DNA from 3 places in the Bacillus nitroreducens genome. Region 2 is predicted to be linked to each of the others. Evidence: riboswitches for the same ligand, from Rfam matches in the RefSeq annotation. Region 2 holds a riboswitch; each other region holds the start of a gene.
The links. A riboswitch is a leader RNA that binds a small molecule or an ion and turns the genes downstream of it on or off. The one in region 2 is predicted to bind S-adenosylmethionine.
Positions count from the first base shown of each region.

Region 1: linked by a shared signal. The riboswitch ahead of ACWPVE_RS17920 (Fur-regulated basic protein FbpA) and the one ahead of ACWPVE_RS09615 (aliphatic sulfonate ABC transporter substrate-binding protein) in region 2 are both predicted to bind S-adenosylmethionine.
Region 3: linked by a shared signal. The riboswitch ahead of ACWPVE_RS13230 (O-acetylhomoserine aminocarboxypropyltransferase/cysteine synthase family protein) and the one ahead of ACWPVE_RS09615 (aliphatic sulfonate ABC transporter substrate-binding protein) in region 2 are both predicted to bind S-adenosylmethionine.

Region 1 covers NZ_CAXHYI020000003.1:2,867,352-2,877,728, reverse strand. The annotation lists gene ACWPVE_RS17940 (ABC transporter ATP-binding protein) at 1-482, opposite strand, end outside; gene ACWPVE_RS17935 (hypothetical protein) at 708-1,544, shown strand; gene ACWPVE_RS17930 (Rrf2 family transcriptional regulator) at 1,693-2,121, opposite strand; gene ACWPVE_RS17925 (NAD(P)-dependent oxidoreductase) at 2,275-2,910, shown strand; SAM riboswitch class I at 3,156-3,259, shown strand; gene ACWPVE_RS17920 (Fur-regulated basic protein FbpA) at 3,342-3,539, shown strand; partial or broken gene ACWPVE_RS17915 (3-ketoacyl-ACP reductase) at 3,646-3,738, opposite strand; gene ACWPVE_RS17910 (YcdB/YcdC domain-containing protein) at 3,748-5,238, opposite strand; gene ACWPVE_RS17905 (thermonuclease family protein) at 5,447-6,139, shown strand; gene ACWPVE_RS17900 (NupC/NupG family nucleoside CNT transporter) at 6,220-7,431, shown strand; gene ACWPVE_RS17895 (3-oxoacid CoA-transferase subunit B) at 7,628-8,287, opposite strand; gene ACWPVE_RS17890 (CoA transferase subunit A) at 8,301-8,990, opposite strand; gene ACWPVE_RS17885 (LysR family transcriptional regulator) at 9,149-10,033, shown strand; gene ACWPVE_RS17880 (adenine deaminase C-terminal domain-containing protein) at 10,109-10,377, opposite strand, start outside.
Region 2 covers NZ_CAXHYI020000003.1:1,172,857-1,183,233, reverse strand. The annotation lists gene acsA (acetate--CoA ligase) at 332-2,041, opposite strand; gene ACWPVE_RS09625 (ABC transporter ATP-binding protein) at 2,059-2,772, opposite strand; gene ACWPVE_RS09620 (ABC transporter permease) at 2,788-3,624, opposite strand; gene ACWPVE_RS09615 (aliphatic sulfonate ABC transporter substrate-binding protein) at 3,793-4,788, opposite strand; SAM riboswitch class I at 4,982-5,092, opposite strand; gene ACWPVE_RS09610 (Crp/Fnr family transcriptional regulator) at 5,449-5,952, shown strand; gene ACWPVE_RS09605 (hypothetical protein) at 5,992-6,162, opposite strand; gene ACWPVE_RS09600 (aldo/keto reductase) at 6,262-7,179, shown strand; partial or broken gene ftsZ (cell division protein FtsZ) at 7,234-8,184, opposite strand; gene ACWPVE_RS09590 (LysM peptidoglycan-binding domain-containing protein) at 8,380-9,366, shown strand; gene ACWPVE_RS09585 (GntR family transcriptional regulator) at 9,411-10,121, opposite strand; gene ACWPVE_RS09580 (DUF3231 family protein) at 10,301-10,377, opposite strand, start outside.
Region 3 covers NZ_CAXHYI020000003.1:1,945,304-1,955,680, forward strand. The annotation lists gene ACWPVE_RS13200 (acyl-CoA dehydrogenase family protein) at 41-1,825, shown strand; gene ACWPVE_RS13205 (arsenate reductase family protein) at 2,397-2,753, shown strand; gene gcvH (glycine cleavage system protein GcvH) at 2,866-3,249, shown strand; gene ACWPVE_RS13215 (YusG family protein) at 3,382-3,627, shown strand; gene ACWPVE_RS13220 (toprim domain-containing protein) at 3,779-4,132, shown strand; gene ACWPVE_RS13225 (thioredoxin family protein) at 4,214-4,519, shown strand; SAM riboswitch class I at 4,765-4,864, shown strand; gene ACWPVE_RS13230 (O-acetylhomoserine aminocarboxypropyltransferase/cysteine synthase family protein) at 5,034-6,362, shown strand; SAM riboswitch class I at 6,469-6,575, shown strand; gene ACWPVE_RS13235 (methionine ABC transporter ATP-binding protein) at 6,826-7,848, shown strand; gene ACWPVE_RS13240 (methionine ABC transporter permease) at 7,845-8,513, shown strand; gene ACWPVE_RS13245 (MetQ/NlpA family ABC transporter substrate-binding protein) at 8,532-9,392, shown strand; gene ACWPVE_RS13250 (hypothetical protein) at 9,580-9,705, shown strand; gene sufC (Fe-S cluster assembly ATPase SufC) at 10,200-10,377, shown strand, end outside.

The sequences.
Region 1 (10,377 bases), 1.7 Mb from region 2:
TTTGTCGGTTCGTCTAAAATTAAAAATTCAGGGTTAGTAATCAAGGTTGAGGCAATCGCTAAACGTTGACGCATTCCTAGTGAAAAGTTTTTTGCTTTCTTCTTACCCGTGTTACTAATGTTCATTAATTGAAGCAAATCGTCAATTTCTCGGTCACTTACTCCACCATTTGCTGCTTGAACTCGTAGATTATCTCGAGCTGTTAATTCAGGGTAAAGCGCTGGTGTTTCAATGGATTGCCCCATTTTACGACGTGCACGTTGTAACCCTTTCGTCCCTGTTTCTCCGAACAGTTCAATCGATCCCTCATCAATCGTAATTAATCCCATTACCGTCCGCATGAATGTTGATTTACCTGCGCCATTTTCACCAATCAATCCGTAAATCATCCCTCGTTTTATTTCAATTGATACTTTATCAAGTGCCCTGTGTTTTCCATATATTTTCGAAACGTTCGTTGCTTTAAGAATTGTATCAGACATAACTGTCATCCTTTCAGGTGTTGATAAGCTTAGTATAGGTAGTATGTATAAATAAATAGACTAGAAAAGTATAAAGAAAGTGTAAAGAAAACACTCCATGATAGAACGATTAGTATTTAGGTATGTTTATTCAACTACAGATTAGTTCAATATGTGAAACTATTTTACTATTTATCCGTAAATAGATAGACTAATTAGAATAGTGCACAAACTGGAGGGGGCATTTTGACATTTAAAAATGGAATTCTACGTATATTTATTGTTTTATTGTTTATCGTAACTGCTTGTTCAACTAATGATGTTCAAGAACACTTATCAAACGTTAATGATGCACGTAATAAAACAACACAATTAGAAAATGGAAGATTCTCTTATACATATGTTGTAGAAAATGAAAACGAAGAAAATACAACTCAAATAACGAATGGAATCTTCGTTGTTAATGGTGATTATATTGATTGGCAAACAGATCTAGTGCTTGGCGAAGGAGAAGATGTAACTCTTACAGCTATTATTCAAAAGGATAGAAAGCAATATCAGCGTTTTGGACTAATAAATGAGGATTATCAGTTTATTGATAATGAGAATAAACCATTAACTGAAGAACTGGAGTGGCAAATCGTAAATGACGATGCAGCTGGATACCCTGATTATCTGGAATCCTTAATGAATCTGGAATTGAATGAGAAACAGATTGAAAAAGTTGAGAAAATAGAGGAAAGCGATGGAATGAGTTATACAATTATTTATAATGATTCATTCTTATCAACCCTTAAGCAGAACAATATTTCCATAATAAACGAACAGTTGGACAAGGCGAAAGAAGCAGATGCTGGTCCTCACGTAATTAGTACTTTTGAAACTGCTTTATCCAACTTTGAAAATATCACCTACAAAAATTTCAAACTAGACTTAAAAATAGATAAATCGGGTGTGTTGTTTGAAAAAGAGTTGCAAAGCAGTTATGAACAACTCATAAATGATGTACCGCAGAATATAAAAATAATGGAGAAAGTAGAGATAATGGAGTATAACCAAGCAGATATGAAGATTGAACTTTAGTATTTTTTTATGCCCTTTACATTCAAATAAAAACCAAGAAGTGTGCTTACACATCATGGCGGAGTACATTTTCTGGACTTCCAAAATAATGGAAGTCCAGTTTTTTATATAGTATCAACATGAACCACTTTCTCTTGATACCCTACCTTTACGTCCCATTAAGATTCATTCCATCTATGATATCCTCTAGAGTTACGTTTGCTAGAACTTTTTCCATTGCAAATTGTGCTTGTGCAAATAGAGGTTCTATGGCATTTTGAATATTTTTTCCAACAAGACAAGATGGATTTGGATTGTCATGCACACTAAAAAGCTCACCAGCACGTACGACATCGACTGCTTTATAAACATCTAACATCGTAATTTCTGATGGGCTCTTTACTAGCTTTGCACCCGCAACACCTGGATTTACCTCAATAAGGTTCGCTTTTTTTAACATTCCCATTATTTTTCTAATCACCACTGGATTCGTGTTCACGCTTGAGGCTAGAAAGCTTGAAGAACTCTCGCCTTCATCATTCATGTGAATAAGGGATAGAATATGAATTCCAACAGAAAATCGACTACTGATGGACATTGTTTGTCCCCCTTCTTTCATTCGATACATATTTGTACATTCCCTATTATACCTTAAAAGGTAAAAGTGTTGACATTTAACATAACCTGTAACTATAATCATTACATGTAACAAGATAAATTACAAGTTAAATCATATCGGAGGTTATCTATCATGAAAGTTGGAATCATTGGTGCAAGTGGGAAAGCAGGAAGTCTGATATTGAAAGAAGCTCTTGAAAGAGGACATGACGTTACAGCAATTGTTCGTGATGCTTCTAAAATACAAAACAAACAAGTGGCAGTAATTGAAAAAAATATTTTAGATTTAAAAACAACCGATATTGAGTATCTCGATGTTGTGGTAAATGCTTTTGGTGCCCCCCTTGGAGAAGAACAAGCACATGTTGATGCGGGCCACGCCTTAATTGAAGCGGTGAAAGGAACAAATACAAGAATCATCGTGGTTGGTGGCGCAGGTAGTCTTTATGTGGATGAGGCAAAAACCGTTCAACTTATCGATACGCCAGAATTTCCAGATTTCGTTAAGCCGACAGCAAAAGGTCAAGCACGAAACTTTAAAGAATTACAAGAAACATCTGATATCACATGGACATTCATCAGTCCTTCCGCTGTTTTCGATCCAGAAGGAAATAGAACTGGGAGTTATGTGGCTGGAGGGGATAACCTACTTGTGAACTCAAAGGGTGAAAGCTATATCAGTTACGCCGACTTCGCTATTGCAGTCGTTGACGAAATCGAAAACCCAAAACATATCAACTCAAGATTCACAGTTGTCGGAGAAAACTAAGATCTGGAAATCAACTAAAGATTAAGTAAGTGAAAAAGAGACAAGTCCGTCAAACCAATTCGGTTTCGAGAGACTTGTCTCTTCTTTATTCTTTGAGACTCCCCTACGGTATAATCATTGGTATTTTTTCATTGCAATCCAATAGGACAATCAAAATTGTTACAATGATTTTACATTTAATTGAAAAAAACACAAATTAAAGTAGACATATCGGAATAATATGATTATACTATAAGTAAATTATAAACTTATCAAGAGAGGTGGAGGGACTGGCCCTGTGAAACCTCAGCAACAGATTCTTAGAATACTGTGCTAAATCCTGCAAGCTAACATGCTTGAAAGATAAGTGAGGTTAAGATCAAATAAAAAAAACCTCTTCTTATCTTATCTATGGTTTATCATTTGCCAATTACGAAAGGAGAGGTATTATTATGGCCTTATTAAAAGAAACGGTTGAAAAACGCAAAAATGAAATGATTCGGAAGTTGATTGAGTCCAATCATTATAAAAAAAATGGAAAACATCTCTTTGAACTATCACTGTGCGAATTAGAACATGAATACTTTAAAATCCAAACGAAAGGTCACCCTCACACTGGAGAAGGGTCGATCCGATGGAAAAACTTTTAAGGCTTACTTACATGTTCATGGAGTCTAGTATTTTCATCGTGGCAGGATGAACAAATAAATAAGAAAAAAGCTTGGGGGAACGTCACACCCAAGCTTTTTTTCTTATCTAATAGGCCGTCCACCCAGCATCTCCTGTTATAACTGTACCGTTAATGAAACTTGCTTCGTCAGAGGCTAGGAATAATGCGATGTTTTCTAACCATTTTCATTAATTAAAGAATGTCGCATCTCCTACGTCTACATACATTGCTTTTCCAGTAACCGCGTCAATTGCACGTACATGGCCAACGGTAGTAGGAAAATCTGGGACATATGCGAGTGTATATATAGACTTTCCATCATCATTATACTCTCGGATGAACATACGTTCCATTTTCAGATGTTTTTTATAAATTTCCTTCGCTTCCGTTCTCGAGATCACGGGTGATGTTGGTAGCTTTTTATAGAGGGCCTCATCTGGAATATCCAATTGAACATGCTTGATTTTCTCAGTATACTTCCCTACAGAAATAAATGATACATGCCCATCTACTCGGACCCCATTATGGTGGAGATGAAAATAAAAGGTATAGGTATCTTCATGTTCTATTAACTCCTCGCTCCAATCATCCTCGAGTTCATCCTCGTCACATATATCATTAGTGAATTCCTCGTCTCCGAAATCCTCTTCCTCTGTGTCTTCCATCTCCTCATCAAATTCTCCATTCTCGTCTTCAAATACCTCTAATCGATACCTTTCATGTGTATCAGGAAATAACGTAAACATCATTTCCAATGCCCGTTCCTTCGCACTTGCTAACTCGACTTTTACTCCTTCATTTGCAGATTCCTCACCACTTACGACCTGAAGAAGCCTATTCGATTTTTCATCAAAACAAAGCTTGATAACATGATCATCAATTTCATCCATGTCGAATGTATACTCTTCTACCTCATCATGCATAGACCATATTTCCACTCGGTAACCCTCTTTAACTTGTTTGCCTAAGAGCTGATATGCATTGGTTATACCGATTAACTCATATATGCTATCATTAGGAACCTCGATTTTTTCAATCGGTGAATCCAATTCAAACCCTTCTCGTATACTCGAGATTTCAGAGCCATCAACAGGAATCTCCATCGTATGCTCGATCACACTGTAGGCAAGATGGTATTGATTATCACCATTCTCGTAAACATCACGATCAAACTTTTGAATGTTCAACTCAAAATCAAGTGCCTCAATATATTTCTCTAAAGCCTCTTTTTCTGAAACAACAATATCAGAATAACGAATCTCGTAATCTTCCTCATCACAATAAAAACTCGTAATTTCTCCGGATGTCGATACAGATACTGTAAGTCCAGTACTATGGATAAAGATTCCGTATTTCTGATCTCGTTTTTCATAAGTAATCATGTAGGGATTATCCAAATCAAGGATTCCAGAAAGCTCATATTCCGTTTGACCCGGATAGAAGGTGTCCACAAATTTTTGCGCAATCGCTGCGATTTCTTCCTTCGCAAGTTTGCCTGCAGATGGTTCTTCAAATAATGAAAATCCAATAAGTTCTCCATTTTCGTTAATGGAATAACCTCCAATTTCCACATTCGTTCTTGCATCAACTATCTCATAGCCTCCATCATCAAACTCAGACTTTTTCGCAATTGCTTTAACTGGTAAAAAGACTTGTAACTTATCCATTATTTCAATCATCATTTTCCTCCAATGTTGTCAAAGAACTCAATCCTTGCCTATTGTACATGTAGAATATTTTACCATTTTGATCGTGAATTGAAATATGTATTTTTCATATATCTTCCAATTATTCTCGGGAGATTCTTTTTCAACTCAATACTTGAATTTATCGGGATTTTTCATATGATTAATTAGTAACATAGTAAAGGTTGTAAAGGGAGATAACATGAAAAGTATAGTAAAAACATCAATCCTATTGTTATGTATAACATGTCTATCAGCTTGTGCAAATTCTAATAATCTAAAAGATTTTCAAAAACTAACAGAAAAGGCTGGACAAATAGGCGAAAGTGTTGATTCTCAGGAGCTAAAAGACATAAGTGATTCAGTTAATAATGTCATAGAAATCGCTGAAGAAATTGAAAATGTATCGGACGTCCTAACAAAATTACCTGACAAAGTTAATGAAGATAAAGTTGTATCAGCTCAAATTGAAACATGTTATGACGGAGATACATGTAGAGCTATTGTTAACGGAAAAAAAGAGTCGCTGCGATTTTTACTCGTGGACTCTAGTGAAATAAAAGGTGGACCGATGCCATATGCCGAAGAAGCCCGTGATTATTTAAATAATCTAATTGAAGGCAAGGAAATTGTTCTCGAATTAGGCAAAGGCAATAGCCGCGATAGATATGATCGTTTACTTGTCTACGCATTTCTACCAAATGGAGAGAGCATCCAAGAAATGATGCTAAAAGAAGGCCTACTCACCGTTCGTTATATTTACGAAGATCAAAAATACCTTGATGAATATATCTCTGCAATGGAAGAAGCAAAACGAGCAGAAATCGGAATATGGTCCATACCTGGATATGCAGGCTTTGACCAACCATATAATGAAGAAGCAGTCATTCACTAAAGATTAAGCCTGTCCTATTACAAACTTTTTTTCGTATATTCTTGTCTAAATATGATAAATCTACCTCTAGAGGTGATTTTATGAACATCATTTGGGGGATATTCGGAATATTGGTTGTTCTTGGGATAGGCTTTCTATTTTCAAACAATCGTCGTAAAATAAACCCACGTACAATCCTACTGGGATTACTAATTCAATTGAGCTTTGCCTTTATTGTTTTAAAATGGGAGGCAGGAAGAGCTGGACTTAATTGGCTTACAATGAGAGTGCAGGATATTGTTAATTTCGCTAATGAAGGTATCTCATTTCTATTTGGCTCCCTGTCTAATTCAGATGAATTTGGTGTTATTTTTGCATTTCACGTTTTAACCATTATCATTTTCTTTTCATCATTGATCTCCGTTTTATATTATCTTGGGGTTATGCAATGGTTTATTAAAATTATTGGAGGAGGCCTATCAAAGCTATTAGGAACTTCCATTACTGAATCAATGTCTGCTGCAGCTAATATCTTTGTTGGCCAAACAGAAGCACCTCTCGTCATCCGTCCGTATTTAGAAAAAATGACGAACTCGGAACTGTTTGCCGTCATGACAGGCGGTCTTGCTTCTGTTGCGGGATCAGTGCTTGTAGGTTATGCCTTATTAGGTGTACCCTTAGAATACCTTTTAGCTGCAAGCTTTATGGCTGCGCCAGCTGGACTTATTTTAGCAAAGATTATCCTACCCGAAACTGAGGATACTCATATTAAAGAATATAAAATGGAAAAAGACTCTGATTCCGTCAATGTGATAGATGCAGCAGCACGAGGAGCGAGTGATGGCTTACAACTTGCGTTAAATGTTGGCGCAATGCTACTAGCTTTCATTGCCCTAATTGCTTTAATAAATGGAATCTTAAGTGGTCTTGGAGGCATTTTTGGATATAACGCATTAAGTCTTGAAAGTATTTTGGGAATCATTTTTTCACCAATAGCATTTGCTGTAGGTGTACCGTGGTCAGAGGCGATCACAGCTGGAAGTTTCATTGGTCAAAAACTTGTCTTAAATGAATTTGTTGCTTATTCATCTTTTGCACCACAAATTGACCAACTCTCCGCTAAAACAGTCATAGTGGTTAGTTTTGCATTATGTGGATTCGCAAATTTTAGTTCTATGGCTATTTTGCTTGGTGGATTAGGTAGTCTCGCGCCAACTCGACGTTCCGATATTGCAAGAATGGGATTACGAGCAGTAGCTGCTGGGATGCTTGCATCCTTATTAAGCGCATCAATTGCTGGAATGTTTATTTAGTTTACGTAGCCTCATTGACATGAATTAGCCTGTGAAATTTTACCATGAGTAAAATTTCACAGGTTTTGATTATCTCAAATAAAAATAATCTCTCCAATGATTTGTTGCATCGATTACCTAAAGAGTCATAAAAACCCCAAAACACATAGATTTCATTGTTTTGAGGATAAAAAGTCCATTCAGTATCCAGTTAGATTTAATAGGATTCAAGCTTTAGATCATCGGAAACAATCAATTCGGCTTCAGTAGATTCAACCACATCTTGAACACTATATCCCTTTGCAACCTCGACTAATTTCAAACCAGTCTCTGTTACATCAACTACAGCTCGATCTGTGATAATACGGTCCACCACGTTTTGTCCTGTGAGTGGTAAACTACACGTTTTTAATATTTTGGGCTGGCCTTGCTTATTTACATGCTCCATGATAACAATGGTCTTTTTTGCACCATGCACCAAATCCATTGCGCCGCCCATGCCTTTAATCATCTTTCCAGGGATCATCCAATTGGCTAAATCCCCATTTTCAGCCACTTCCATACCACCTAAAATGGCAATGTCAATATGACCGCCCCGAATCATCGCAAAGGATTCAGCGCTACTAAAAAAGCTAGCACCAGCTCTTGCTGTAACCGTTTCTTTTCCAGCATTAATCAGATCTGGGTCAACCTCTTCCTTTGAAGGATATGGTCCTATTCCCAATAATCCATTTTCCGATTGTAAAACAACACGTTTATTTTCGGAAATATAGTTCGCTACCATCGTAGGCATACCAATTCCTAAATTCACGTAATGTCCGTCCAGAATTTCCTTCTCAGCCCTTTGTGCAATTTTTACTCTCAGATTCGTAGACATCATACTCCCCCCTTTAATTTTTGACAGTTAAACGTTCGATTCGTTTTTCATGCTTTCCGACAATAAGACCTTGAACATAAATACTCGGCGTGTGAATGGCGTTAGGGTCGAGTTCCCCCACCTCAACGATTTCCTCTACCTCTGCAATTGTATATTTTCCAGCAGCAGCCATAATCGGATTGAAGTTTTGTGCCGTTTTTCGATAGACTAAATTCCCCATTTTATCCGCTTTCCATGCTTTAACCAAACTAAAATCAGCTGTCAATCCTTCTTCAAGTAAATATTCTTTACCATTAAACTCCCTCGTTTCACGTCCTTTAGCAATTGGTGTTCCTACCCCAGCTGGCGTGTAAAAGGCAGGAATCCCCGCTCCACCAGCTCTTATTTTCTCTGCTAATGAACCTTGTGGAACAAGCTGCACCTCTAATTCCCCACTTAAGACCTGTCTTTCAAATTCCTTATTTTCTCCCACATAAGAGGAAATCATTTTTTTGATTTGTTTATTTTGCAACAAAAGTCCAAGTCCCCAATCATCTACACCACAATTATTCGATATCACCGTTAAGTCTTTTACATTCGACTGACGCAGACCGATGATCAAGTTTTCCGGAATTCCTACGAGCCCGAATCCCCCCACCATCAAGGTCATTCCATCTTTGATACCGCTTACAGCTTCTTCAAAGCTTGTAAAGATTGTTTTCATTTGATTTCCCTCCAAAAAACGTTTATCGAAACACCTTGTCCCCATCTTCATCTGAATTTTCACTATCTTCTTACTAAAATTTTACAACAAGCTCATTTATCCGTAAAATGAATAATAAGAATAAACATTATTATAGAATGGAATAAAAGGAGAGTTCAATGGAGTTAAAAGATTTACGCTATTTTCTAGAAGTTGTACACTACAGGAGTTTTACAAAGGCAGCCATTAACACCTATATTTCTCAACCTACCTTAAGTAAATCCATAAAAAAGCTAGAAACAGATCTCAACGTCGAATTGTTTGAACGATCGACACGAAAGTTAAAATTAACCGATGCGGGCGAACTTGTCTATAAACAAGCACTTAAAATACTAGGTGCAACAAATGAACTTCATACTTTATTAGATGATTTAATGAACCTTCCAACTGGAAAAATAAAAATTGGAATACCCCCCTTAATTGGAACCCTTTTCTTTCCAACCATCGCGCAAAAATTTGGTAGGGAACATGCGCAAGTCTCATTAGAATTAATTGAACTTGGAGCCAAACGGATTGAAAATTTAGTGGATGAAGGGCAAGTTGACGTAGGGATTGTCGTCCATCCAACAGACTACAGTAAATTTGAGGTCCAGCCTTTTATCAAAGAAGAATTTATGCTTTTTACTCATCCGACTCATCCATTTTCAAATGAGAAATCTGTTAAACTTGAACAATTAGAACATGAATCATTTATTCTCTTTAATCAAGAATTCGCGTTACATCATTTAATCATTCAACATTGTCAGAATGCTGGGTTTATGCCAGAGATTGCTCATCTAAGTTCACAATGGGATTTGATCGCAGAACTAGTGATTGCCCAACTTGGAGTGACTCTCTTACCGAAATCCATTTATTCTAAAATGGATCAATCATTCATTAACATGATTCCACTCGAAAAGCCACCGATGTGGGAGCTTTTAGTTATTACAAAAAAAGACAGATATCAATCTTTTGCAATGAGGGCATTGTTGAAATTTTTGACTAAGGAATTTCCGAATAACTAAGAAAAGAGCTATACCAAAATACATACAAAAACCTACGAAACACGCGATAAATCGTGCTCGTAGGTTCTTATTCTATTAATGAGTTACTTCTTTCCCAAATCCTTCTGCCTTCAATAAAATTTCATCCTTCTTCACCTCATACAACCCATAAGGCACCAACCGTAACCCTGGTAAGAAGTCACAGGTTAAAAATAATAATGTGTAGAGAATATCATGAAATGGAAAACCTCGTTCTTGTAAGGTTTTAAGCAATTGATCATGATATTCGACCGCTTTATCAAACGAGGAACTCGTCGTCATCATTCCAGTAAATGGTAGTGGAATTTCGAGAATCATATCATCTC
Region 2 (10,377 bases):
AATAATTTTTAGGGGTGGTTGGAACTCAAGTAAACAACATAAAAATGACGTGTAAACTGAAATTAGTTCACACGTCATTTAACGTATTTTTAAGTGAAAAGTAGCTATGTTGAAAAAGTGATGGGAAAGATACTTTGATTTAGACATTATGTTGATTTCGATGGTGGAGCGTTGGGCTTACGCTTTGATTGCGACTCTAATCATAGATTTCGGACTCGACGGGTCCAAATTACAATCTAATTCAGACTCCACCCAACAATTTCACCGATAGTAGGTCTAAATAACGCACTAATTCCTAGAAATTACTCTAAAACAGAAACCTACAACACTCTTAGTGAACTGCTTCTTTTGCGAATTCACGTGCCTTTAATTCTCTTCTTAAAATTTTACCGCTAATCTTTGTTTTTGGTAATTCATCCAATACTTCAATTTCTCTTGGCGCTGCATGGGCAGCAAGATTTTGTTTAACAAATACACGGATTTCCTCCAACAACTCTGCCGAAGGACTGTATCCTTTCTTTAAGACGATAAATGCCTTAACAATTTCTCCTCTTAATTCATCAGGCTTTCCTATGACACCAGCTTCTGCCACCGCTTCATGTTCAATCAATTTGCTTTCGACCTCAAATGGCCCAATTCTCTCGCCCGATGAATTTATCATATCGTCACTGCGCCCTTGGAAAAAGACATATCCATCTTCATCCAGAATCGCCAAGTCACCAGAAATATACCAGCCATTAATAAAATAGGAATTATACTTCTCTTCATTTTTCCATACTTCTCTCATAATCCCTGGCCAAGATGCCTTGATACCCAGATGACCGACTTGGCCGTTCGGTAGAGGATTTCCATCATCGTCTAATACCGCTACTTCAATTCCAGGAAAAGGTCTTCCCATTGAACCTGGCTTAATAACCTCTGAAGGTAGGTTTACGATTAATTGTGCACCTGTTTCCGTCATCCACCATGTATCATGTATCCTTTTCCCTAAAGCATCGATTCCCCAGACGATGACCTCTGGATTTAACGGCTCTCCTACACTTAGAATATGGCGCAGTGTACGAAGATCATATTTCTCTAATACTTCATTTCCTTCTGCCTTTAACATTCTAAATGCCGTAGGGGCACTATACCAGACGGTCACCCCTGTTCTTTCAATAGTTGAATACCAAGAGTCTGCATTAAATCTTCCTCCATTTACGACAATCGTTGCCCGATTTAGCCATGGAGCAAAGATTCCATAAACGGTACCCGTAACCCAGCCAGGATGCGCCGTACACCAATATACATCATCCTCTTTAATATCAAGAACCCATTTTCCCGTTTGGAACTGATGAATCATTGCTCGATGAGCATGGACAATCCCCTTAGGTTTCCCTGTTGACCCACTCGTATAATGAATATTAAGTCGGTCCTCAAGATCCAACCATTCAATGATCTCGGTCTCCGTTTGAGCCTTTGCTAAAGCATCAACAAGAGATATTTCATTTTCCTGACATTTTTCTGGACCCTCTGTAATAAATACCGTTTCTAATGATGGCAAATCCTGTTTTGGAACTCTTTTGACCAATTCAGAATCAGTGATTAAAAAACGACCTTCACAGTCTGAAATTCGATCTCGAACTGCATCCTCCATAAACGCTTCAAAAAGTGGTCCTGCGACAGCCCCTATCTTTATTGCAGCAATCATCGCAATATAGCAATCTGGATGCTTAGGTAAAAAGATAAAGACAATATCACCCTTTTTGACACCGTAATTCTTCAATACAGTTGCTAGGTGGTCCGTCTTTTCTTTTATATCCCGAAACGTATACGATTGTTCTTCATCCCCATTTATATAGTGAAGGGCGATCTTTTCTCCATATCCATCGTCAACATGACGATCAATGCATTCGTAGGCCATATTTACTTTCCCTGTTTGGTACCAACTAAATTCTTTTTTTACATCCTCCCATGAAAATTGTTGATATACTTTATCATAGTTTTGTAGATTATAGTTTCCTTCAGTAGGTTTAATGATGTCCAACTTTGTCGCTGTCAATTCCCTATCCCCTCTCGTTAACTTAATAGTGTTAAGATTTCTGCCTTTCGTTGTGCTAATCCTACATCCCCGCGGGACCTTGGTTTAGGTTCCTTAATTTGAATAGTTTGATAGATTTCCCCTGGCTGCCCTTTTAAAACAATAATCCGATCACATAAATACAAGGCTTCATCAATATCGTGTGTAACTAAAATCATCGTCGACTTATATTTCTCCCAGATGGTTAGCAGTAGATCTTGCAGTTGCATTTTTGTAAATGCATCAAGAGCACTAAACGGCTCATCTAAAAGCAACACCTCTGGAGCTGTGATAAGAGCCCTAGCGATTGATACTCGTTGTGCCATCCCACCTGAAATATCCTTTGGGTAATGATTTTCGAAGCCTTGCAATCCTACTAGTCTGATATATTCTTGTGCCTTTTCAATTTTCTGGTTATCCTTCCTTAAACCAAAAGAGATATTTTCTAGTACCGTTAACCATGGCATTAATCGTGATTCCTGAAAAATGACTCCAACCTTTTCATGAACAGAGTTGATTGTGTCACCACTGATTTTCACCGTTCCTGTATAATCCGAATCCAGTCCCGATAGAACCCGTAATAACGTACTTTTTCCACATCCACTTGTACCTAAAACCCCTATAATTTCACCTTTTTTAGTTTCAAAGTTCACATTCTTAAACCCTGTCGTACCGTTCGAAAAAGTTCGTGAAACATTTTGAACTGCAAGCATCTATTCTTCATCCTTTCAGGCTTTCTTCGTAAAGCTATCCTGCCAGTGTAGTGTTTTTTCCTCTGTTTTCTTTAAAATGGAGTCTGTTATTTTACCTAATATGGCAAACAGTACAATGCTCGCAATGACCGTTTCAGGAGAGTATGAGTTTTGACCAACTACAAGCAAATACCCAATTCCTTGACTCGCTCCCATCAATTCAGCAGCAACAACAAACATCCACCCTAATCCTAATCCACTTCTAATTCCAACTAGAAACGAGGGAAGTGAAGCTGGTAGAATGACCTTTCTGATTAACTCAAACGTTGAAAAATTATAGATTCTCCCTACCTCAATTAATTTTCGGTCGACACCTTGTATACCAGATACAATATTTAAATACACTGGGAAAAACACACCGACTGCAATAAGTGTAATTTTAGATGGTTCTGCAATTCCCATCCAAAGAATAAACAGTGGTACCCATGCAAGAGACGGAATAGAGCGGAATGCTTGAATCATTGGATCCAGTAATTGTTCTGCGACCCTAAAATAGCCGACCAAAGAACCAAATATGACTGCTGCAACGACCCCAATCAGAAAACCAAAAAAGATTCGATATAAGGTAATTCCAATGTGTCCCCAAAGACTTCCATCTCCTGCAAATTCAACTATTTTTGCTAGGATAACTGTTGGAGCTGGCATTAGATGCGCTTCTAGGACACCTATATGGCTTAAATACTGCCAAATCACGAGTAAAATCACAGGAATAATACTACCTAGTAAGACTATTTTTACATTTCCATTTAAAGCAAACTCACGCTTTGGTTTTACCTTTATTTGCCTTGAGAGCGTTTCACCTTTTGTACTCATCGTATATCCCCCTATCAAGGGAGTGCTAATAGTTAGAAAGCCCAAGGTGCCGTTCATTCCGTAACCATCACAACAGTCGCTTTTACAAAAGTTTCTCTCTTTAAGCAGTTGGATTAGATGGCAGAGACCGATGGTTTCTTGAGCTTTACAAAAGCATGGCACTTCCCTTTATTGTTTGATAACCTTTTCCGCAAACGTAGGATTAATTAAATCTTGAACTAATTTATCTAACTCAACATCTTTTTTGATAATATCCTGTTCTTGGAGAACTTTACCCGCTTCCGTTAATGCCTCAATTTGAATCTCTCCAGGTACTGGATTTGAAAAATCATTACGTTCATTAAATTGTTTTTTCGCGACTTCAAGATCAATATTTGCCGCTTTTGCTAAGATTTCTGTTGCTTCTTCCGGATTTTCTAATGTCCAAGCACGAGCCTTTTCATATACTTCAATCACTTTTTCAACATATTCTGGATACTTTTCCGCAAACTCAGAACGTACATTTAGGGTTCCATACGTATTAAAGTCAGCATTTCGGTAGAAAAGTTTCGCATCTGTTTCTAGTTCAACTCTTGCCATATGAGGATCTAGTCCTGACCAAGCATCTATTTGACCTGATGATAAGGCAGCTGCACCGTCTCCGTGCTGTAGATTCACAATCTCGACATCTGAAGGGCTTAGTCCTTCCTCACTCAGGGCACGTAATAAGAAAATATAAGGATCCGTTCCAATGGTTGCAGCAATTTTTTTCCCTTTCAAATCACTTACATTTTGAATATCTGAATCTTTATTTACTACTAATGCTGTCCACTCAGGCTTTGAATAAAGGTATACTGATTCAATTGGAGCACCGTTTGCTTTCGCCATTAAAGCGGCTGCTCCTGCAGATGAACCGAAGTCAGCACTTCCACTGTTCAAGAATTCTAATGCTTTGTTGCTTCCCTGACTAAGTACAAATTCAACCTCAATTCCTTCTTCTTCAAATACTTCCTCAGCCCAACCAAACTCCTTTAACACAAGACTTGTCGGGGAATAAAAGGCGTAATCCAATGTGATCTTCTTTGGCTTTTCATTCCCTTCACTTGCTTTACTTGCACTATTTGAGCACCCAACAATTCCCACTAATAGTAATACCGCAATAAATATGACACTTATTTTCTTCATTCCTTTTTCTCCCCTTTAAATTACTATTTTTACATTGACTTCTAGTATGTATCAGCCCTCATGATGTGGTTCACACAGAAATACCTAGTATATTTATATAAAAACTAAGAATTATACCAATGCGTTTGCAACCATCAAATACTCTAGTTATACAAAAATCCCTCTTCTAATAAGAAGAGGGATTTTTATCCTCCTCTTATCTTTCAGGTATCGTACCTGATGGAATTAGCACCTTTTCAAGAATAATCTCTTGAAGGTTGCCGGGTTTCGTAGGGCCATGTCCCTCCACCGCTCTGGATAAGAGTCCTTTATTCAATTAATACGTTTCTGTGCTTTACTGTATAGATTGGATTATAGTATGAGTATTTCCTAAAGTCAAATACTTTTTAAAATATTTTTCCTAATCAAAATATTTACTTACATGTTTATTTCCACCTTCTAATCTTATGTATACATAGAAAAAATAGACCTAAAAAAACATTTATGTCATATTTGTGACACCTATTGTTTTTATTGTTAAACCGTTGTATATTAAGAGTGTAGAAAGTTAGTGAAACATTTCACAAACTACTACAAAAGCTGGCAGCTTACTTACGAACTTATATTTTTTTACTACAACTTGTGAATAATTTCACAAATTTAAAATAAGGGGAGATTAGAATGAAAACATTCTTAAAAGGACCAATAATGGCAGTTGTTTGGACAGTATTACGTGTATGGTTAGGAATTCAATGGCTTAAAGCTGGTTTTGGTAAAGTAACTGGAGAGTTTGACGCAGGTGGCTTCATCCAAGGTGCAATCGCGAAAGCTGGTGGCGAAGCTCCTATAGTAAAAGCTTGGTATGCAGGATTCCTTGAAGGCTTTGCTCTTCCAAACATTGAATTAATCAATGTACTAATTCCTTGGGGTGAAGTTCTAGTCGGTCTTGGTTTAATCTTAGGTGCTGCAACGATCCCAGCATTAATTGCAGGTGCATTCATGAACTTAAACTTCTTACTTGCTGGAACAGTTAGCACAAACCCAGTACTTTATACAGTAGCTGTTATTCTCTTATTCGCAGGCGCTGCAACATACTACTACGGAGTAGACAGATTTGCAATACCTTACCTAGCAAAACGTATGAATGAAAGAAAAACGACGAAAACAGCAGCAAATGTAGCATAATAAGTAAAGTGTTCCTCCTACTTATGGAGGAGCACTTTTTTATTTTTCTTTTTTTATCATCAATTTTGCCATCACCAATTCGTCTTCTTCTCCGATTTCCTCAATATCCTCTCCTACTTCTGGTCTTTCTTTGTCGTCTTCGCACCCCATTAAGAACAACAGTGGAAATGTTAGTAATAGCAGCATGAACACACGCTTTTTCCGTTTCATTCCAAACCCTCCTTTTTTCTAGACTTTCCAATCGAAACTGAAATATGTAGACTAGAAAGAGGAAACAGTAATATCAGTACAAATATAGGAGGTTCATTCATGCGAAAAATAAAACTTGGAACCAGTACACTCGAGGTACCAGTTGTGGCAGTAGGTTGTATGAGAATTAATTCTTTAGAAAAACCAGAAGCAGAAAAGTTTGTTCAAACAGCTTTAGAACTTGGAGCAAACTTCTTTGATCATGCTGATATTTATGGGAGTGGAGAGTGTGAGGAAATCTTTGCTGATGCGATACATATGAATGACGATGTTCGTGAAAAGATCATTCTTCAATCCAAATGTGGGATTCGAGAAGGTATGTTTGATTTTTCAAAGGAGCATATCCTAAACTCTGTGGATGGAATCTTAAAAAGACTTAAAACAGATTATTTAGATGTATTGCTTTTACATCGTCCCGATGCCCTTGTTGAGCCTGAAGAGGTTGCGGAAGCATTCGATATATTGGAGTCCTCTGGTAAAGTACGAAACTTCGGCGTGTCTAACCAAAAACCAATGCAAATTCAATTACTAAAGAAATATGTCAAGCAACCCATTGTTGCGAACCAACTGCAACTTAGTATTCCAAATGCTCATATGATTGCAAGTGGCGTTACTGGGAATATGCAGATTGATCAATCCATTAACCGCGATGGAGATGTGCTCGACTTTTGTCGATTACACGACATCACAATTCAACCTTGGTCACCGTTCCAATATGGCTATTTTGAAGGACCGTTTCTTGGCAATGAAAAATGCCCTGAGTTGAATCAAAAGATTGATGAAATTGCAGAAAAATATAGTGTTTCTAATACAACGATTGCCATTGCTTGGCTTTTACGTCATCCAGCCAACATGCAACCTATTATCGGTACCATGAATTTAGAACGCTTAAAGGATTCTGTCAAAGCAAGTGAAGTAAATCTAACGCGTGAAGATTGGTACAGCATTTTCCAAGCAGCTGGCTATCTACTTCCGTAAGAACTGTAAAATAACCCCCACAGCGCTGTGGGGGTTATTACTCTTCTCTTAGTTATCCGTAAAACCTGTTGCTATTACGGTCACGATAATCTCATCTTTTAAATTATCATTAATCACAGACCCAAAAATCATGTTTAAATCTTCATGTGTTGCAGATGAAATGACATCTGCTGCTTCTTGAATTTCAAAGAGGCTCAAGTTTCTGCCACCTGTGATATTTAAAATGACACCACGTGCTCCACTAATTGATGTCTCTAGCAATGGGCTATTGATTGCTTTATGTGCTGCTTCAATCGCACGACCATCCCCTTTTGCCATACCAATTCCCATTAAAGCTGTACCTCTATGGGACATTACTGTTTTTACATCAGCAAAATCAAGATTAATCAATCCTGGTACAGCAATTAAATCGGAAATCCCTTGAACTCCTCGAAGGAGAACATTATCAGCTTCGCGGAATGCTTCAATCATCGGTGTGCGCTTATCAACAATCTCCAATAACTTTTCATTCGGAATAATAATTAACGTGTCCACTGCTTCTTTCATTGCGTCAATACCAGCATCTGCATTTACTGCTCGTTTGCGCCCTTCAAAACGGAACGGCCTGGTAACGACACCAATTGTTAATGAACCTTGTTTTTTTGCAATTCGTGCAATTTCAGGTGCTGCCCCAGTACCTGTACCACCGCCCATGCCTGCCGTAACAAAGACCATATCCGCACCTTTTAATACTTCCTCAATCTCACTTTCACTTTCTTCAACAGCCTTCATTCCGATTTGTGGATTGGCTCCAGCACCTAGTCCTCGTGTTAATGATGCCCCTATTTGAATTGTGATTTCTGCTTTTGATTGATTTAAGGCCTGTCCATCTGTATTTACCGCAATGAACTCAACACCTTCTACTCCGGCTTCAATCATTCGATTGACCGCATTATTTCCACCGCCGCCAACACCTACTACCTTAATATTTGCAAACTGATCTATGTATGGTTCAAACTCTAACATGACTTTTTCCTCCTCACGTCCATTGCCTTTTCCCAATAAAGAAACGGATTTATATTATATACTTCGTAGTACTACTTCTGTTTCTGACATGAATTTCCTCTAAAAAATGAAAAGAACCTGATGAAGCTCCTTTTGGGCATAATATTAAGCTTCTATTACAAACTAATCATATCAAATGATGGAAGGATACATGCTATGAAAATAAAAATGACTATACTAATTGGACTTTTCTTCAGTCTCTTATTTTTACCTACTGTAACAAACGCGACAACTCCAAATCCTATTTATGTCATCCAAGCTGGTGATACATTGCCAGGGATAGCGAAACGATTTGAAACCACAGTGGATGAATTAAAAATCACCAATGGCCTTCAATTAGATAGGGTAGTGGTCGGTCAGAAACTTTGGGTTCCCGTAACCTATGAAGTTGTTGCAGGAGATACCCTACAAGAAATTGCATCGGAGTTTCGCTCATCACCAGAACTGATAAAACGAGCTAATAAGCTTTCATCCGAGAATGTCTTCCCAGGTCAGATTCTTAAAATTCCTCCAAAACAAATGAACATGCAAGGGGAACATATCTTAATGACGAAAGAAGAATTTAAAGATTGGCTCTTTAATCAAAATATCAAACGAAAAATATCACTCATTCAACAACACCATACATGGATTCCAGACTATAACCGTTTTAACGGTACTAACCATTTTGAACTAGTAAAAGGCATGGAAGAGTTCCATAAAACTCATATGGGGTGGAAACATATCGCTCAAAACATTACTACGTTTCCAGATGGGAAAGTGGTTGTTTCAAGGCCATTATCCATTGCTCCTGAAGGCACAATAGGTAGCAAGGCTAACTCTGTTGGTATCGCAATTGAGCACGTTGGAAACTTTGATATAGGCCAAGATGTCATGACAAAGGAACATAGTGACACCATTATTTACGTCAATGCGGTTTTAAGTTTAAAATTTGGGTTAACCCCCTCAATTAATAGTATCACATACCACCACTGGTGGGATTTACGAACGGGAGAAAGAGTACTAGATAAAGGTCCCGAATACAATGTGAAGACCTGCCCAGGAACTGGATTCTTTGGAGGTAATTCTACAACTAGTGCCCAAAAATACTTTTATCCACTAATTGCGCGTAAAATGGAAGAACTTCAAAAAGATATGAACTAAGCCAAAATGAATAAACCCACTCTACTAGATGAGTGGGTTTTATTTTAGACGGTTACTGTTTCTGCTTTAAAATACTCTGGCTTTTCTTTTTTAAAATCGTACATATGGGCAATCCCTTTTGTAATATGTTCTTCTACAGTTGCTTCTGCAGCCTCAACATCGTGATGTTTTAAGGCATTAAAAATTGATCTATGTTCCTCTAAAATTTCTTCCCAATCTTTTGCCACTGTTGTAATTAAGCGGAGCATTCTTACTCGCTTATACTGTCCATTCATTTGGTCAATTCCTTGCCAAATACGATCCATTCCTGAGCCTTTATAGATGAGTTCATGAAATTCATCATCAGATGCCAAAAAATCCTTATAATTTCCTTCTCTTAATGCTATTTCTTGCATAATTAAATTTTTTTCTAATTTATAATATGTTTCAGAGGTTAACTTCTCTGTTGCAACACGAATTACAGCTAACTCGATGGCCTTTCTCATAAATCTTGATTCCTCAATTATCTTTGGATCGATTAATGATACAAACGTCCCAATTTGTGGCCTGATGTCAATTAAACTCTCTTTTGCAAGTTGTATCAGTGCTTCCCTAATGGGTGTTCGGCTTACATTTAGCTGGGTCCCAATTTCACTTTCTGAAATAGGTGTACCTGGTTTTAACGATAAATTAATAATTTGATCATAGAGATACGAGTATACAAACTCTCTTCTTGTACCTCTCTCTCTTTTCCTTACCTGATTGTACTCCATCATTACCCTCTCCTTGGACATTTACCACCATCTTATCATTGAAAACGCTTCCTATTATATTAGTATAGTAGCATATTAACAATCTACTAATCAATTTAAATTTGTAAATTTATAGTAGTTTTTCTAAAATAAGATGTGTATTTCAAAAAAGCAAAAAACGACTGCTTGTTGACAGTCGTTCATTATTTTCCAGTAAGTTTTTTACGATCATCGGCTTGAGGAGGCTCCTCTAACCAGCCATTTTTAACCATAAGCTTAG
Region 3 (10,377 bases), 770 kb from region 2:
GGTTAGCCTATCCAATTCACGTATAATAGGGGGAAACAAAATGTCAAATGCAACTGATAAAGTCGTTTTAGGTGGGGGCTTTTTAATTGAGGACTTAGAAGCTGAGCGTGTCTTTACTCCAGAAGATTATACTGATGAACATAAAATGATTGCAAAAACTACAGAGGACTACATTGAAAATGAAGTACTTCCTCAAGTAGAGCATCTTGAAAACCATGAATTTGATCGGTCTGTAAAGCTTTTAAAAAGCGCAGGTGAACTTGGGTTATTAGGAGTAGACGTGCCTGAAGAATATGGAGGACTAGGTCTTGATAAAGTAAGCTCCGCATTAATAGCGGAAAAAATGGCAAGAGCAGGAGGGTTCTCCATTTCTCACGGTGCCCATGTCGGCATTGGTTCACTTCCGATCGTTCTTTTCGGAAATGAAGAACAAAAACAAAAATATCTTCCCAAATTAGCTACTGGCGAGCTACTTGCTGCCTATGCATTAACTGAGCCTGGTTCTGGATCCGATGCACTTGGTGCAAAAACAACTGCAAAATTAAATGCTGAAGGTACTCACTATGTATTAAATGGTGAAAAGCAATGGATTACAAACGCGGGCTTTGCAGATGTGTTTATCGTATATGCAAAAATTGATGGTGAAAAATTCACTGCCTTCATAGTAGAGCGAGGGTTTCCTGGAGTATCAACAGGGGCAGAAGAAAAGAAAATGGGGATTAAGAGTTCCTCAACACGTACCTTAATTTTAGAAGATGCACAGGTACCAGTTGAAAACCTTTTAGGTGAAGTCGGAAGAGGTCATATTATTGCATTTAACATTTTAAATATTGGACGGTATAAGCTTGGAGTTGGTGCAGTTGGAGGTGCAAAGAGTGCCTTTGAGCTGGCTGTGAAATACGCGAACCAGCGTCAGCAATTCAAAACGCCAATTTCTAAATTTGGATTAATTCAGGAAAAATTAGCGAACATGGCATCAAAAATTTATGCGGCTGAATCCAGTGTTTACCGTACAGTTGGCTATTTCGAGGATCGCATGGGGCAATTATCAGATGAAGAAGTAAATAATGGAAAAGAAGTAGCAAAATCAATCGCTGAATATGCTATCGAGTGCTCGATCAATAAATTTTTCAACACAGAAGTTTTAGATTATGTGGTAGACGAAGGTGTCCAAATACATGGTGGATATGGATTTATGCAGGAATATGAAATTGAAAGAGCCTATCGCGATTCCCGTATTAACCGAATTTTTGAAGGTACAAACGAAATTAACCGTTTATTAGTACCTGGAACATTCCTTCGCAAGGCATTAAAGGGAGAATTACCTTTACTTGAAAAAGCAACACAGCTTCAGGAGGAGCTTATGATGCTCATGCCTGAAGAGGTAGGCGAAGGTCTTCTGGAACAAGAGAAATACTTAGTGCGTAATGCAAAGAAGATCGGTCTTATGATAGCAGGACTTGCTGCACAAAAATTTGGACCTAAGCTAGAGAAAGAACAAGAGATTCTAGCGAATATCGCAGATATTGCAGCAAATATTTATGCGATGGAATCCGTGGTTCTACGTACAGAAAAAGCAATTAATAAATCTGGGGAAGAAAAAAACCAGCAAAAGATACTCTATACCCAAGTATTTGTTCAAGAGGCATTTAATGAAATAGAAGCCCATGCGAAGGAAACCCTTGTGGCAACAGAAGAAGGCGATGTATTACGAATGATGACATCAGCCTTACGAAAACTTACTCGCTTTACTCCTATTAATGTTATTGCGAAGAAACGTGAGATTGCTGGTAACCTTATTGAGGCTGAAAAGTATACTGTTTAATATTAGACTAGAAGAAGCTCCTTTGGGGCTTTTTCTTTTACTTTAAAAGATTTTATTTTTTAAGCAGGATTAACTGATTAGAAGTCGAAATCAATTAGTGGTAGTACCAATATTATTTTAAATTCAAAATCCAATATGTTAAAATAATCTTGGTAGGTAAGCTAGATTTGCTTAGCGCCTAGGCGCTCTCTAGTCTAGCTAAATTGTTAAGATTATTTAAGGCTCTTATCTAAAAGATTGTTGCTATTGGTTAAAACTAATCTTTCGATTTCAGCGGAAAGCGTCCACCTGCAGCGGAAAGCGTCCACCTGCAGCGGAAATCAATTGTGTCAATAACAACAAAGTTTGTGAAAACAGCCTTATTTAAAAAGCAGCATTCTATCTAGTTATTCTTATGCTTATGGACTTCCATAGGACAAGGAGGGCTTCGAGAGCATTTGCATCACACGAAGTAAATGTAAAGCATTTTCAAGGATGTGCTGACCTCCATGTTCGCCACAGGAGTGGTATTTTCTAAAAGTATTTGATTTCAGGGCGCTTGCGCATTTTTTTAGGTAAGGTGGTGAGAATTTTGGCATTAACATTCTATTGGTATCCAAAGTGTGGAACTTGTCGAAAAGCGAAAAAATGGCTTGAGGAACACCAGATTGATTTCGAGGAGATTCATATTGTAGACAACCCACCCTCAAAAGGGCAATTAAAAGAAATGTATCAAAATAGTGGATTAGAATTAAAGAAATTTTTTAATACAAGTGGTCAAAAGTATCGAGAACTGGGCTTAAAGGATAAAATTGGTACATCAACAGAGGATGAATTACTAGATCTATTAGCCTCTGATGGAATGCTTATTAAACGCCCACTCACTACCGATGGAAGTAAGGTTACGGTTGGGTTTAAAGAAGATCAATTTAAACAAACCTGGGCTTAATAGTTTTGGATGTAAGACCTTACAAAGGACTTTTACATAATTTTGTTTGAGTGATTCTCAACAAAATAGCAAGAACTAATTCATAAAATAACGATTTAATGGAGGGTACAAAATGAGCACACCTAAAGATTTACGTTATTCTGAAGAACATGAATGGGTAAAAGTTGAAGGAGATAGAATACGCATTGGAATTACAGATTTTGCACAATCTGAGTTAGGAGATATCGTATTCGTTGAACTTCCAGAGGTTGGTGACGAAATTCAAGCAAATGAGCCATTTGGAAGCGTTGAGTCCGTTAAAACAGTATCTGAGCTTTATGCTCCACTTAGTGGTAAAGTTGTTGAGGTTAACGAAGATCTTGATGATAGCCCAGAATTCGTCAATGAATCTCCATATGAAAAAGCATGGATGATTGTTGTAGAGCCTGCAAATGCTGGTGATGTTGAGAACCTCATGACAGCTGAACAGTACGAAGAAATGATAAATGAAGATTGATTTTCCAAAAAGAGCTGGTATTTCATTACCAGCTCTTTTTAATTGTATTTTTCTGTGTGGTAACTGACAGAATGAAGTTTCGCTGAATGGACACTCTAAAATTAAATACCAACAATGGAAGGGTGTTTAAAAATGGTATTGAAACGAACACGAATTGAAGTGACTGATCGAGTCATTGGAAAACTTGGAAATGATGAAATGACATTATTTGTAGAAAAGGAACCTATTGGTAAGATTAGATTTACGAGTCAAGGTGCACAATATGAGCTAAAGCAAGGATTTGAGCAGGAATCAAATAAAATTTTTACCTATGCAGATGTAACGACCAACCCAGATATGAAGTATGTCGATTGTGATGATGAAAATGGTTGGTGCTAAAGACAGTGGAAACCCACTGTCTTTTTTTCCACAATGTTTCCATGTGATTCACCAATCTTTAATCTTTTCTATAAAATGAAGGAAAAGCAGTTGTACACATCGAATAGAAAGAAATAACAGATAAAATGTACACTCGAAATAAGGTGATGAAATGGTGGCTTTTGACGATATTGAGAAAGTAATTATTGTTGAGGGGAGAACCGATAAAAAGAAAGTAGAAACAGTTGTGAATGAGCCGGTTGAAATCATTTGTACGAATGGAACGATTAGTATATCAAGATTAGATGAACTAATCGAGCATTTGTTTAATAAGGATGTCTATATATTAGTAGACGCTGATCGTGCTGGAGAAAAACTACGAAAGCAATTTAAACGCGAATTTCCTGAAGCACGACATTTATTTATCGATAAATCATATCGTGAAGTAGCAACAGCCCCTGAACAGCATATTGCAACAGTTCTTCTATCAGCAAATATAGACGTACATGCAGAATATTTATTATAGAGATATAAGCATGGATGATACATTACTTTAAAAATCGTGTTACAATATGATGCAAAACAAATATAAAGGTTGAAGTATAAGATGAAAGAATGGAATGAAAGAGAAATTAACGATCGACTTGCCAATACAGAAGAATTTTGGCTTTATTTATATACACCAATGTGCGGAACTTGCCAAGTTGCATCTAAAATGATAACAGTAGTGGATGAATTACTCCCTCATGTAATAATCGGGAAAAGTGATCTCAATTATTTACCTCAAAAAGCAGTGGAATGGCAAATTGAAAGTGTACCTTGCTTAATGCGTATTAAAGAAGGGCTGGCATTGGAGAAGTACTATGCATTTCGATCGATCCCATACTTATTAGAGGTCATCTCTAAAGAATAAAACAACGCCTTAATTGGCGTTATTTAATTGCGATTTTATGTGGTAATCCATCAGAATATGACGTATTTCCTGGGCAATTAGGAATATAGTTTGTTGTATTTTTAATAATACTGTCTAATTTTGTGTTTACATGACAAATAACAGGAAATTGTGAATTTAGCTTTTTTTCTAATAATTAATATTGACTTATACAAGAAAAAGGGTTACCATCGTATTAATTCATAAGAAATTAAAATTAAATATTAATCTTATCAAGAGTGGCGGAGGGAATGGCCCTATGAAGCCCGGCAACCGGTAACTTACACGGTGCTAAATCCAACAGACTATAAGTCTGAAAGATAAGAAGAGAAATCATACATACACCCTCTTCTTATTGAAGAGGTTTTTTATTTCTACTCTTTTCTAAAAGATTGTAGTGTCGTTTGGGTGATATCGTGTAAAAACTACCTGGTAAATATAACAACAATGTCTGCGCAAACAGCCTTTATTTATTAAAAAATAGGGAGAGATTCTAATGAGCGAAAAACAAAAGAATTATAGACCAGAAACAATTGCGATACATGGAGGACTAGAAGCAGATCCAATAACAGGTGCTAGAGCTGTACCAATCTATCAATCTAATGCATTCAAATTTAATACAACTGAGCATGCAGCAAATCTATTCGGTTTAAAAGAGAATGGATATATCTATACACGTATTCATAATCCAACAACAACTGTATTTGAAGAAAGAGTTGCACAATTAGAGGGTGGGGTCGGTGCGTTGGCTGTTTCAAGTGGAATGGCAGCAATCACGACAGCTATTCTAAATATTGCAGGTGCTGGAGATGAGATTGTATCAGCTTCTACACTATATGGTGGAACGTATAACCTATTCGCAAATACGCTTCCTAAGTATGGAATTAAAACGCATTTTGTAAAACCCACTAACTCAGAGGATTTCCGTCAAGCTATAACTCCAAATACAAAAGCGATCTTTGCAGAGACGATTGGAAATCCAAGTTTAGATGTCCTTGATATTGAAGCCGTTGCTAATATTGCTCATGAGGCAGGGATTCCATTAATTGTTGACAATACCTTTTCTACTCCATATCTGTGCAGACCGATTGAGCATGGGGCAGATATTGTTATTCATTCAGCTACAAAATGGCTATTAGGTAATGGAACAACAATGGGAGGAATTATTGTAGATGGTGGTAAATTTGATTGGAATTCACCGAAATTCCCAGGTTTCACAACACCAGATCCAAGCTATCATGATTTAGTCTATGCTGAAGCGCTTGGACCAGTCGCTTTTATTATTAAAGCAAGAGTTCAACTACTTCGTGATACTGGGGCTGCTTTAAGTCCATTCAATGCATTCCAATTTAACCTAGGTCTTGAAACATTACATGTTCGTATGAAAGAACATATTGCAAACACAAAAAAGGTAGTTTCCTATCTTAAAAACCATCCAGGTGTTGAATGGGTTCAATACCCTGGTGAAGAGGATCATCCTAATAAACAATTAGCTGATAAATATCTACCAAAAGGTGCAGGATCCGTTGTTATCTTTGGTATCAAAGGTGGAAGAGAAGCTGGTGAAAAACTAATCAACAGTGTTGAACTTTGGTCACATGTTGCAAATGTCGGTGATGCAAAGAGCCTAATCATTCACCCAGCTAGCACCACCCATCAACAATTAAGTTCAGAAGACTTAAAGGCATCTGGTACAACAGAAGACTTAGTTCGCTTATCTATCGGTATTGAAAATATCGATGATATATTAGAAGACTTAGAACAAGCTATTAAAATAGCGAACGGTACAAGTTCAGCTTACACTGCAGAAAACGCATTAAAGTAAATGGATAAATTTTGTCACACCATTTCCATTGACAGCAATTGCTACTGATGATAATATAACCTTCATATTGTTTAGAATGAACGTTTAAAAGTAAATAGATTAGATACTCTTATTTAGAGTGGTGGAGGGATGTGCCCGATGAAACCCAGCAACCGTCAACATTTGTTGAAAAGGTGCCAATTCACACAAAGCAATAGCTTTGGAAGATGAGAGGAAGGAATTCATTTTATGGTGCCTTTCTGCTCTCTTTAGCAGGAAGGCATTTTTATTTTCTTTTTTAATTATTTGCTTACTCGCATAAACTAAACAAAGTCTTATGAGATGTATAGCTACAGGCGCCATCGGGTCTCTGGTCTAAGTCAATCGCTACGGAAGGTAAGAAACACCTTCTGTCAGTGCTCGTCTTATCCTTGTCGCCGATAGATGGGGTCAGCGCATTTCGATGAATAGAAGGTGTGACGATATGATAACACTTAAAAATGTGAAAAAGATTTATCAATCTAAAACAAATTCGGTTACAGCCGTTAACAATATTGACCTGGAAATTAATGAAGGAGAAATATTTGGAATCATTGGTTACAGTGGTGCAGGTAAAAGCTCCCTTATACGTTTATTAAATGGGCTTGAAGCCCCAACAGATGGTACAGTTATGGTTGCAGGTCATAACATTACGACCGTAAAAGGTAAAGCATTACGAGAAGCTCGAAAAGAAATAAGCATGATCTTTCAGCACTTTAACTTACTGTGGTCCCGTACAGTTCGCGAAAATATTTCCTTTCCACTTGAAATCGCAAAGGTGCCAAAACCAAAGCGAGAAAAACGAGTAGCAGAGCTAATTAAGCTTGTAGGATTAGAAGGCAGAGAAAATGCTTATCCATCTCAGCTAAGTGGGGGACAAAAGCAAAGAGTAGGGATTGCAAGAGCACTTGCCAACAATCCAAAAGTACTCCTTTGTGATGAAGCAACATCTGCGTTAGATCCAGAAACAACGGATTCTATATTAGACTTACTGGTTGATATAAATCAACGATTAGGGTTAACGATTGTGTTAATTACCCATGAAATGCATGTGATTCGAAAAATTTGTCACCGTGTCGCAGTCATGGAAAACGGAGAGATAGTTGAGCAAGGAAAAGTACTTGAAGTGTTCAAAAAGCCTAAAGCTAATATTACAAAGCGTTTTGTACAACAAGTTACAGAACCTGAAGAAACGAAGGAGACGATCGAACACCTCTTGGAGCAGTATTCAAGTGGAAAGGTCGTGCAATTAACCTTTGTTGGAAAGGCAGCTGAAACTCCACTAATTACGGATGTAATAAGAAGTTATGAAGTGAGTGTTACAATCATTCAAGGAAAAATTTCACAAACCCAAAGTGGATCTTATGGAACTTTGTTTGTACATTTTAATGGGGATACTAATGAAATTGAACAGGCTATCCAGTACATCCGTAAGCAACAGGTTGAAGTGGAGGTGCTGAGCCAATGATGGAAAAATACTTACCAAACGTAAAGTGGGAAAATGTGTGGGAATCGACGCTTGAAACATTGAGTATGACGGGGATATCCGTTGTTTTAACCTTTATATTCGGACTTATTTTAGGATTATTACTGTTCTTAACTTCTAAGGGAAATCTTTGGGAAAATAAAGTGTTGAACTCTGTTATTGCATCATTCGTTAATATTTTTCGTTCCATTCCTTTCATTATTTTAATCATTTTACTAATTCCGTTTACCAGTCTTATTATGGGAACGATGTTAGGTGTAAAAGGAGCACTACCAGCATTAATTATAGGTTCGGCACCTTTCTATGCAAGAATGGTTGAAATTGCTCTTCGTGAGATTGATAAAGGTGTGATTGAGGCAGCAAGATCAATGGGTGCAACGACAACGACAATCATCTGGAAAGTTTTAATACCTGAATCTTTGCCAGCGATTATTTCGGGTATCACCGTTACCGCTATTGCGCTAGTTGGTTATACAGCAATGGCAGGAACAGTGGGTGCAGGTGGTCTGGGCACATTGGCCTATTTGGAAGGATACCACCGCTCAAACTTAGATGTAACTTTTGTAGCAACTATATTAATATTAGTCATTGTATTTATCATTCAGCTTATAGGTGATATTCTCACTTCTATAATAGATAAACGATAAAAATGGAGGGAAAACTCGATGAAGAAGTTTTTACAGTCAATTCTAGTAGTAGCATTTGTACTAGCACTTGCTGCATGTGGAACAGCAGATGAAGAAGGAACAAAAGAAAACAACAACGGTGGAGCTGAAGGAGAATCCGAAAATGTAACCATTACAATCGGAGCTACACCAGTACCGCATGTAGAGATTTTAGAAGAAGCAAAACCTCTATTAGAGGAAAAAGGAATTACGTTAGATATTAAGGAATTTACTGATTATGCAATTCCGAATAGAGCTTTAAGTGAAGGCGACTTAGATGCAAACTATTTCCAACATATTCCTTACTTAAATAAAGAAGTTGAAGAAAAAGGCTACGAAATTGTAAACGCTGGTGGCGTTCATATTGAACCAATTGGTATTTTTACAAAAAAATACAAATCTATAGATGAGATTCCAGATGGCGCAACATTAATTATGAGTAATTCAGTTGCTGACCATGGCCGCGTACTTGCAATGTTAGAAAGAGAAGGGCTTATTACATTAAAAGAAGGAATTGAAAAAGTAAGTGCAACTCCTGATGATATCGTTGAAAATCCAAAAGAACTTAAATTTGAAATGGAACTTGATGCAGCGCTCCTAACAAAAGTGTATGAGGGAGAAGAAGGAGACCTAGTTGCAATTAACGGTAACTATGCACTAGATGCTGACTTAAATCCAACTACAGATGCTCTAATCGTTGAATCTCCAGAGGATAACCCTTATGTGAACATTATTGCGGTTCCTCAAGGTGAGGAAAATAGTGATGCGATTCAAACATTACTAGAGGTTTTAGGATCAGAAGAGATTACTAAATTTATTGAAGAAAAATATAGTGGATCTGTTATTCCAGCTAAAGAATAAGAGGAGAGGTTGACCAGTGGATGGTCAACCTTATATTTGTTTTATAAAGCAAATTTGGAGTAAATCCAAGGATATGAAAGGTATTTATTGGTTTGTTACTTATAATGGATCATTCATTTTCACTATGCCTTTTTCATTAGAGGAATCGAAGAATATACGTGAATACCGTATTTGAGGAAGTTTCAAGGTGATGTTACCATTATATTTGTATCCAACAAAAAAGAAGGGATTGGTTCGATATCAATCAAATCCGTTTGAATTATACGGGCGAAATGGAAAAGGCAATGCATCAGGCTCATGGGATTGGATATAAGGATTATTGTCAAAAATTAGACGAGCGCATGCGAATTGAGGAATGTCGTGAACGGGATTATAAAAAGAGTCTAACGATAGTAGCTCAAATTCATCGAATTATACAAAGGTAGAGTTATAAATCTAGTTCTAACCCAGTGTCAACATGCTGGGTTTTTTATTATATTGAATGAATTTATAGAATTAGTGAAAAATATATCCAGTATTGAGTAACGTAGCCCCTTCATCCTTACATATCTTTTTAAATTATGTTATCTTAGTGTTGGACAAGATTTAAGCGAAAATTTTCTCATTTAGCTCTCATATTTAGTCTTTTCAGACCAACCTAATTTAATAACCTTACATAATAGAAAATGTATTCCTGATGCCAAAGTGTAAAGGTTGATATCAGATTGAATTTGATATAAGATTGTAATGAGTATAAAATGAGAATGAAGTTTTGACTTAATTTGTCAATTCTATACAAATATTTTTTGTCTAATGGAGGTAGTTGTAATGGCAGGATCAACTTTAGTTATTAAGGATCTTCATGTCGAGATTGAAGGCAAGGAGATTTTAAAGGGAGTTAACCTTGAGATAAACGGTGGAGAAATTCACGCAATTATGGGACCAAATGGTACAGGTAAATCAACTTTATCATCTGCAATTATGGGTCACCCTAAGTATGAGGTTA